DNA from 2 places in the Vibrio tarriae genome. Region 2 is predicted to be linked to the other one. Evidence: riboswitches for the same ligand, from Rfam matches in the RefSeq annotation. Region 2 holds a riboswitch; the other holds the start of a gene.
What was found. Region 2 has a riboswitch for cyclic di-GMP ahead of gbpA (N-acetylglucosamine-binding protein GbpA). Riboswitches for the same ligand answer to the same signal wherever they lie in the genome.

Region 1 (4,343 bases), on a different replicon from region 2:
CGCGCGACAGGCTTTGGTTACCAAGAGCCCACGCCAGAAGCTCTATTGATCACTATGCAGCGGGCACTCTTGTTTTATCTGCAGCAGCCAGAAGAGATGCTGAAAGTGCAACAACGTGCCATGCAGCAAAACTTCAGTTGGGAAGAGTCTGCCCAAGAGTATATGAAGATGTATCGACTCGCGCGATTTGGCTAACGATATCACCGTCCGATTTGAAGCGGCAGCAGTGTTGGCTGCCACTCCAAGTCGTTTGGGTCTATGAATCATCTCTCAGGCACCGCAAGGTGCCTTTTTTCTGTTTCACTCAACAGTTTCTTACAACTGGGGGGATTCTCTTGACTAAGATTATGGTAGTCTTGGCCTGCGTAATTAAGAGGTTTCAATGTCTTCCCCTATGACTGCCATTGCCGAAAAAGTGCTGTTTCACAAAACTTATCTTCACCCGACAAGTCAGGAGTGGGTGGTGTTCGTTCATGGTGCGGGGGGCAGCTCATCCATATGGTTCAAGCAGATCAAAGCGTATCGGCAGCATTTCAATTTATTGCTGATTGATTTGCGCGGCCATGGGAAATCCAATCAGTTACTCAGAGACTGGATTGCCAATCGCTATACGTTTAAGACCGTGACGCTGGATGTGCTCAAAGTGCTTGATCACTTGAAAATCCAGTCGGCGCATTTTGTGGGCATGTCGCTGGGTACCATCATAGTCCGTAACCTTGCTGAGCTTGCCACGCATCGGGTCAATTCTATGGTGCTTGGTGGCGCGGTCACACGGCTTAATGCGCGTTCGCAAGTGTTGGTTAAGCTAGGACATTTGAGTAAGCACCTCATCCCGTACATGTGGCTGTATCGCTTATTTGCTTACATAGTGATGCCGCAGCGTAGTCAAAAAGAGTCTCGCCATCTGTTTATTCGTGAAGCGCAAAAGCTCTGTCAGAAAGAATTTAAACGTTGGTTTACGTTAACCGCTGAGGTGAATCCGCTGATGCGTTATTTCCGCGACCGCGAATTGCCGATCCCAACCTTATATTTGATGGGAGAGAAGGATTACATGTTCATCCATCCGGTGAAAGAGATGGTGGCGCTCCACGCACAAAGTGAGCTGTATGAAATCCCAAACTGCGGTCATGTATGTAATGTCGAGCAGCCTGAGCTATTTAATCAGCGTTCTATCGAGTTTATCCAGCGCCAAATCCGCTAATCCCTCACTGAGCAGTTTGGCTAAAACCACACTGCCAGCAGGCGGAAAATTGCCCTTCATGATGTTCCCCACACTCTGGACACTGCCAGCATTCGGCGGGTGGGGGATTGAGAAATTCACGGATGATTTGCTGCGCTGCGGTTTGTTGCTCCGGTTTCTGTAACCAAAGTGAAGGGGCGCTGCTGGAATCCATCGGGATCTCGCCGCGCAGCGCAAACAGCATTTCTCCACGCAACTCACACGCTATCCCTTGCTGATGCAAAAGCTGCATCAGCATGTGCGCTTCAAGCGGATGAGTGGCCGTGTAGATTTTCATTGTCCTTCCCAGCTTATTTTTACCAAGAGTGACTTACTTCACCGTCGATTGAGTGGCACGCTGCTGAACTTTGCCCATGAGCCATTTCACCACTATCGGAAATACGCCTAACAAAACGAATGAAGCGAGCACAGGGAGCGACACAATTTCGCCTAAGCTTGAGATTTCCGCCAGTTGAGTACCAGCATTGAGATACACCGCTGTACCCGGCAGCATACCAAGTTGGCTGACCCAGTAGTAACGCCAAGTGGAGATAGGCGTTAGCCCCATCACTAAGTTAATCAGGAAAAATGGAAAAATCGGGATCAGTCGCAGAGAGAGTAAATAAAACGCGCCATCTCGTTCAATACCTTGATTGATGGTCTGCAATTTATCAGCGAATTTAGCTTGCACCCAATCTCGCAATAAGAAGCGGCTACTGAGAAAGGCGAGAGTGGCACCAATAGTACTGGCAAAAGAAGCCAGCAGTAAGCTCAACCAAAAGCCAAATAGGGCCGCTCCCAATAAAGTCACGACCGTTGCGCCGGGGATTGAAAATGCGGTTAGGAGAACATACACCACAAAATAGATCAGTGCGGCTTGCAGCAAATGGGCATCAATATAATTCGCTAATTCGGCTTGTTTGGCTTTCGCGACATCTAGTGTTAGGTATTGGCTAAACTGCGTCACCAAGAGCGCGGCGATGGCAATCAAAACAATGGCGATGATGAGTTTTTTATACATTCGAGTACCTAGTCATTACTTTATGGTTTGTGGGGCGTGATATTGCCCGTTTTACTTGGCTCTTCAGCAGTGTGGGCTACGTTTCTTCACCCAATCATAGAGTGTCTCTGGTTTGATGTGGGTGCACACAGTGACCGCCGACTTGTCACTCCAAGTCATGAGAGTATCGCTCATTACTCAAGTATATCGTCTGTAACTGAATTTACTGGAGATACATAGAGAGCCTAAAAGTAAAGACAGGTCAAAGGCCGTTTTTCTTTCAAAAAAATAACGCGCCACTTTGGACGCGTTATGAAATATAGGGTGTGTAAAAACACAGGATGATTACAGGCGTTGATGAACTCAAAATGAAACTCAGAGATGCCTTAATAGCTCATCACGACGATTTTGTGGGATCACCGACCAATGTTTACCTTCGATTGCGCCTTCTAGAGCCCATAACAGCTCTAAACTCACTTCTGCCGTGTGGGTTCGTTGAACCGCTTTATAAGCTTCGACAGAACCAAGAGTCTGAAGAGACTCGACGGTTTCGATACCTGCTTTTTTGAGCATTCTTTCTGTTGCTAAACGCAAGTTAGGAAGATCTTTCAAACGATCAGGTTTCGCTTGTGCTTGAGTTTCACGTTCGGCCTTAGCGACCTCCAGTGCTGCACGCGCTTCATTAAGGATAGAGTCTGGGTGACTCCAACAATCTTCAGGTAGAGCGTAGTACTTAGTTACAACGGGGAAGCCACGTTTTTTGTAAACATAAGGTTCATAACCTTGCTGTTTATACTTTTCGATTGTGGCGTCATCTGCACGGATGTGCAGCGTATCGTTAACCACAAGCGCAAACATAGTTTCGTCGACGAAAATACCAAAGCCACCAAACATTGAACGAGATTTAACACGTCCTAGCTGCTCAAAGAGCCGCATTGAATCTTTTAATACTGGTTTATCCATGCTGTTAGTCTCGGAGTATTGTTACATACGCCACCAAGTCAGGTCCGAGAAAATTAGCAAATACATGCATCGGCCATGTCAATGATGAGTCAACATAGTGTATGCATTTTGCCATCGGTAACCCCGCTACCTACCACGTCTTCTGGTTTAGGCCGGAGGCTTTGCGTCCCACTCTTTCGAATGGTTTGCCCTGTGCGTGACATTTTTCCTGATAAAAATTAATCATTCTTGGCTCATCCTCACATACTGATATTTCAATTGTGAGAATAAGCGCTATTAATGATACTCGCTCTACATATGTTTTGTCATATTTATGTGACAGGGTTTCAAATATAGGCGTTATGAATTGTCAAGAAAGTTAGGATTTTGTCAAGTCTTTCACCGTATCGCGCTCTACGATCTCTGGGTGCATTTCGAAAATACGGCGATCATGTTCTTTATCTTTAATGCGCTCTAACAAAATTTCAAACGCGTTCTTGCCCACACGACGCTTGGGTTGGTGCACTGTGGTCAGTGGTGGAGAGAAGTATTCTGCTAACTCGATATTATCGTAACCGATGACAGACATATCTTCTGGAATACGTATGCCTTTCTGTTGCAAACGGCTCATCAGACCTAATGCCATCGTATCGTTGAAACAGAATACCGCCGTGGGGCGCTTGTCCATCGCAATGATTTTATCCGCCGCTAAAACGGCAGTATCACACTCAAAGTTACCTTCCAAGATCCAATCTTCATTGACGGTCAAATTAGCTTCCGCCATTGCGCGGCGGAAACCTTGAATGCGCTCTTGGCATGCGGCTTTGACGAAGTGACCACTCAAACATGCAATCTCAGTGTGACCGCGGTCAGTGAGATATTTGGTCGCGAGGTAGCCGCCTTCTTCTGAGTTATCGATGATTTTATCGGCGTGCGACGTTTCTGGACCCCAATCCATAACCACTTTTGGAATATCTTTGTGCGCATCCAACATATCTTGCAGTTCTTGGGTTAGGTCTGAGCACATCACCAAAATGCCATCAACCCGTTTTTCGGCCAGCATGCGGATATAATCGCGTTGCTTTTCATAGATGCCGCCTGTGTTACATAGGATCAGCGTATAGCCTTGACGGTAACAGTAGCTTTCCACACCGTCGATAACTTCCGAGAAAAACAGGTTAG
Region 2 (4,343 bases):
CCCATGATGTAAACACAGCCTTCTGCCCAGATTGCATCAAAGCTTTTCGCTGCAAAGGGGAGCGCTGTCATGGAACCCAATACTGGGGATATCCGCTCTTTCCATGGTGAGTGCTGGCGTTGCTTCTCAAGTTGTTCAATCGCGATGGGTTCATTATCGACGGCAGTAATGTGTGCCGAACTGTTTTCAGCCAGCAGGAGTGTCGAAAGGCCCGTTCCGCAGCCGATGTCGAGAATGTGCTGCATGTTTTGTATCGACATCAAGGAAATGGCTTTTAAGGTATCTTGCTCACCACCGGGGCCCCAGCGTTGCAAAGTGGCAAAAACCTTCATGAAATCTTGCATATAGATGTCGTGTTCATTCATATCTTTCGATAACCATTTTAATCGGAACGCCTCTTTTTCACTGTAACCTTGCGTGTTGAGCCAACTTAAGTAAGCGCTCGGAGCATGTTTACTGAGAGAGTGGTGTAACTCTCTTTGTGGACGTTCGCCGAGCAAGGCTAAAAGCAACTCTCGAGCACGAACCTTTTTCTCAATTTCATCATCGAGTTGGCTTAAACGTCTTTCCAATAGGGTTCGGTCTAGTTTCGCCTGTAAGCACTCTTCACACTCTTTCAATGAGAGCCCCGCACTCTGAAGCTGTTGGATAAGAAACAGTTGCTGCAGATCACTCTCGTTGTAGTAGCGATAGCCATTATCAAGACGTTGTCCCCGAATCAATCCTAATTTCTCGTAGTAAAGCAGAGTGGTTCGAGAGAGCCCCGCCTTAAACGCTAATTCTGAAATTAAATACATGCTTTATCTGAGCTCAAAAGGCTGAATATGCGGCTAGTATGAACTGTAGAGCTATAGACAGGTCAAGCAGCGTTGAGCGATTTTTTACGCACACACTCAGAGATTCTTTCCTCATGATTAAGATAGTAATTTGCGAGAAATCGCGCATAATCTGGCTACTCACTCTGAAAGAAGACATGACCTATGACCAATTTTGAATATTACTTTCATCAACTGCCTTGTTTTGACTGTAAAAAAACCACCGTTAGTACGGATTTAGGCTGGTTAACGGCGGCGATGAAAGAGGATTTATTAGCACAAGTGGCAGAGCTGATTGCACAAGACAACGTTGAGCCAGATCTTTCAGTGAACGTGACTTGTACTAAAGAAGAAGCGCGCGATTACTTATTGCTGAACTTCTACGGTTACTCAGAAGAAGAACTGGCAAATCAAGTAGAAGCGGAAGATGAGCAAGAAGTCGCGGATGAAATTGCAGAACTTGTGGCCGAAGGTAACGAGACAATCGTGTTTGAACACGAAATCGCTCTGCAAAGTTGTACTGATTGCGAAATGGATGAAGAGTAAAACAAGGTTTAATCCTGTTACTTTTGTTCTATCGGTGATTAGGCTCTCTCTAACCGAAATAAAAAATCCCTCAGCGTTGGCTGAGGGATTTTGTGTTTTAGGGAGGGAATTTATAGTTTATCCCACGCCATATCCCAATGGCTGCCTGTACCCGGTTGGTACTGATTTACGCTGGTTGACCATTGTTGGCAGTAGCCAGAGTATGGCCACGGTTTACATTGGTAGATTGCGCCATCACTAGCGAGCACTTTGGTGCCAGCCACGTACTCTTTCAGGCCATTCGGGAACACAAAGTCGTAGTCACCCGGTGTTGGTGGTGTTTGCGGTTCAACCAGCATGAAATCGAGAGTTTGCTGATCTTGCAGATTGCCATCACGATCTTTGATGCGAGAAACCAACATATGATGTCCCGGTTTAGCTTCGCTCAGCTGTAGCGTGATGGATTTCAGCTCGCCATTCGTCATCGCTTGTGACCAACTTGCCAGCGGTTTTTGGTGGTGATTATAAACCGTCAGCTCTGCGCTCATTTCACCTTGCGCTTCTAAAGTCAGGTCAAGCTGAATCGGTTGTTCGCCAATCTCATACTCTTTCGCTAGACCAGAAACCGTCAGTGAATACTCAGGTTGTGGTGCTTCAATTTGGTAGCCAATTTCAACACTCTTCAAGCCACTGCCTTCTTTCAGATAAATCGGGTTGGTGCCGTAAACGGGAACAAATTGATCGCCGTTAATCTGACCTGCGCGAAGTTGACTTTGTGTTTGGTTAATCTTAGTTGCTAATGCGTAAGACCATTGATTGGCTTGGGTTAGCGTCTCAGAGTCAATTCTCAGCTCAGTGCGATAAGCTGGGTTTTCCCCCTCGTTATCAAACACGCGAGTGTACACGGTATCGCCAATGCTGAGATCCATACTTGGAATGATTTGACCTGCAGGGTTCCAATCGGGTAACACTGGGCCGCTCCCGTCGAATTTCACGTCGATCACGTTGTAGAAGGAAGCTGCGGTATCGCCCACATCCCATACGGCGAGGATGACCTGATACCCTTCGCGCTCAGGCACGATACATTCGTGGCTGACACGTTTGGGTGGCTGCACCATATTTCCTTCAACGACACAGAACGGATTGAGGTCAAATGCATCACGCGACAATGGCTGGTTTGGGTTCCAGTTTGGTTTGGTAATGTAGTATTTCCAGTCCTTCGTGACGTGGTTGGCGGTAAACGTCCACTCGAAGGTTTGTGGGCCAGCTTGAATTGGGCGTTTTACCCAACGGTCAGCGGTTTGCTCATCCAGCGCTGCCGCCAATGCCGATTCCGCACTGGCAATTTTGCCATCGCGAGGGCCAGTGACCGGGAAGCCATCTGGGCCTTCGACACTTTGTGGTTCGTATTGAATCGCGCCACAGTGAGTGTTTTTTTCTCCAGTGCCGTTAGCGGCAAATTTACACAAGGTGACACGTCCTTCGGCGACACCGTTTTCCACTGCGGAAACGTAGCCGTGTCCATACGCTAATCCACTGATACCAGAGAGGATCAGGGCGATAGCGGTCATTTTAGGTTGTTTTTTCATCACAGACTCTTTTTTGTTAGCTGACATAGTTTGCCTGACAAAGTGCCAGACGTAGTTCAGAGTGAATCTGAACTTCAGCACATTCAGCAACGCATAAGACAAAACGGCATAAGCCGAAATGGCAACCCCGCTATCATAGGTTTCAAAAGCGCTGAGCTTTTGCCGACAGACCGGAGGCTTTGCGTCCCATTTTTTCAAATGGTTTGCCGAAGCGTGACCGAGAGCAAATTTACTTAAGACCAAGAGAGAAAGCGAAGTCATTACTCAATATGTGGAATCAAGCTCTCACGCTTATTTTTTAGAGTTAAATAACTAATATCTTCATGAAATATATAATGTTTATTCAATATGAGAGGTTGATGCTTTACTCGGTTTCGACCATGTCAATACAGGTTAACCACTGATCGGAGTGCGGTTTTAAACGTATACCCAAAGCATGAATGGAAGATAATGCATTCTTCTGTCGCGGTATTGATTAAGGAGCACCATGCGCTATTCCGTTGTGCGATTGATATTGGGTGACCAACTCAACTATGCTCATTCTTGGTTTTCTGAGCATAGGGATGATGTTTTATACCTGATTGCAGAGCTGCATCAGGAGCAGGAGTACGTTCGCCATCACATTCAAAAACAGTGTGCATTTTTTGCGGCCATGCAAGCTTTTGCTGATTATTTAAGTGCAGAAGGGCATCACGTATGGCATCTGGATCTGGATGCCAGCGCGCAATATAACGATTTACCCGATCTGATCGCGCAGATTTGCCAGCAAGTTCAGGCCGATGCTTTCCAATACCAAAGACCTGACGAGTATCGGCTGCTTGAGCAAATGGCCAATTTGCGCCTATCCGGCATCACAATAGGGTGCGTTGACACTGAGCACTTCTTGCTACCGTTTGCTGAGATCCCAGAGCAATTTCCCGCAAGCAAAGCCGTGCTGATGGAACACTTTTATCGACGAATGCGTAAGCGTTTTGGTTATTTGATGACGGCTGATGGCAAACCTGAAGGCGGACAGTGGAATTTTGATGCCGACAATCGTAATAAGCTGAAAGCGCCAGATCTCGTTCAGCTGCCGGCGCCACTCTGTTTTGATAATCCCGTTGCGCCCATCAAGGCGCGATTAGAACGTCATCGGATTCCGTCTATCGGACAAGTCGGGGAGTCACTGCTTTGGCCTATCAGTCGTGCCCAAGCGCTTTCCTTATTGGCGCATTTTTGCCAAATTTGCCTGCCTAATTTTGGCCGCTTCCAAGATGCGATGACGGCGCAGCATCCCCATCGCTGGAGCCTGTATCACAGCCGACTTTCATTTGCGCTCAATAGTAAGCTACTTTCACCTCGCGAAGTGATTGAAGCCACTATTAGTGCTTATCGCGCAGCTCAAGGGCAGATCTCGTTAGCTCAAGTGGAAGGA

Region 1: linked by a shared signal. The riboswitch ahead of CEQ48_RS10440 (TfoX/Sxy family DNA transformation protein) and the one ahead of gbpA (N-acetylglucosamine-binding protein GbpA) in region 2 are both predicted to bind cyclic di-GMP.

What each region holds. Positions count from the first base shown of each region.
Region 1 covers NZ_CP022353.1:1,028,466-1,032,808, forward strand. The annotation lists gene glgA (glycogen synthase GlgA) at 1-195, shown strand, start outside; gene CEQ48_RS10420 (alpha/beta fold hydrolase) at 383-1,201, shown strand; gene CEQ48_RS10425 (putative signal transducing protein) at 1,206-1,517, opposite strand; gene CEQ48_RS10430 (TVP38/TMEM64 family protein) at 1,551-2,240, opposite strand; gene CEQ48_RS10440 (TfoX/Sxy family DNA transformation protein) at 2,595-3,182, opposite strand; cyclic di-GMP riboswitch class I at 3,296-3,382, opposite strand; gene purR (HTH-type transcriptional repressor PurR) at 3,541-4,343, opposite strand, start outside.
Region 2 covers NZ_CP022352.1:845,051-849,393, forward strand. The annotation lists gene CEQ48_RS04305 (MerR family transcriptional regulator) at 1-797, opposite strand, end outside; gene CEQ48_RS04310 (hypothetical protein) at 981-1,361, shown strand; gene gbpA (N-acetylglucosamine-binding protein GbpA) at 1,472-2,929, opposite strand; cyclic di-GMP riboswitch class I at 3,047-3,147, opposite strand; gene CEQ48_RS04320 (cryptochrome/photolyase family protein) at 3,417-4,343, shown strand, end outside.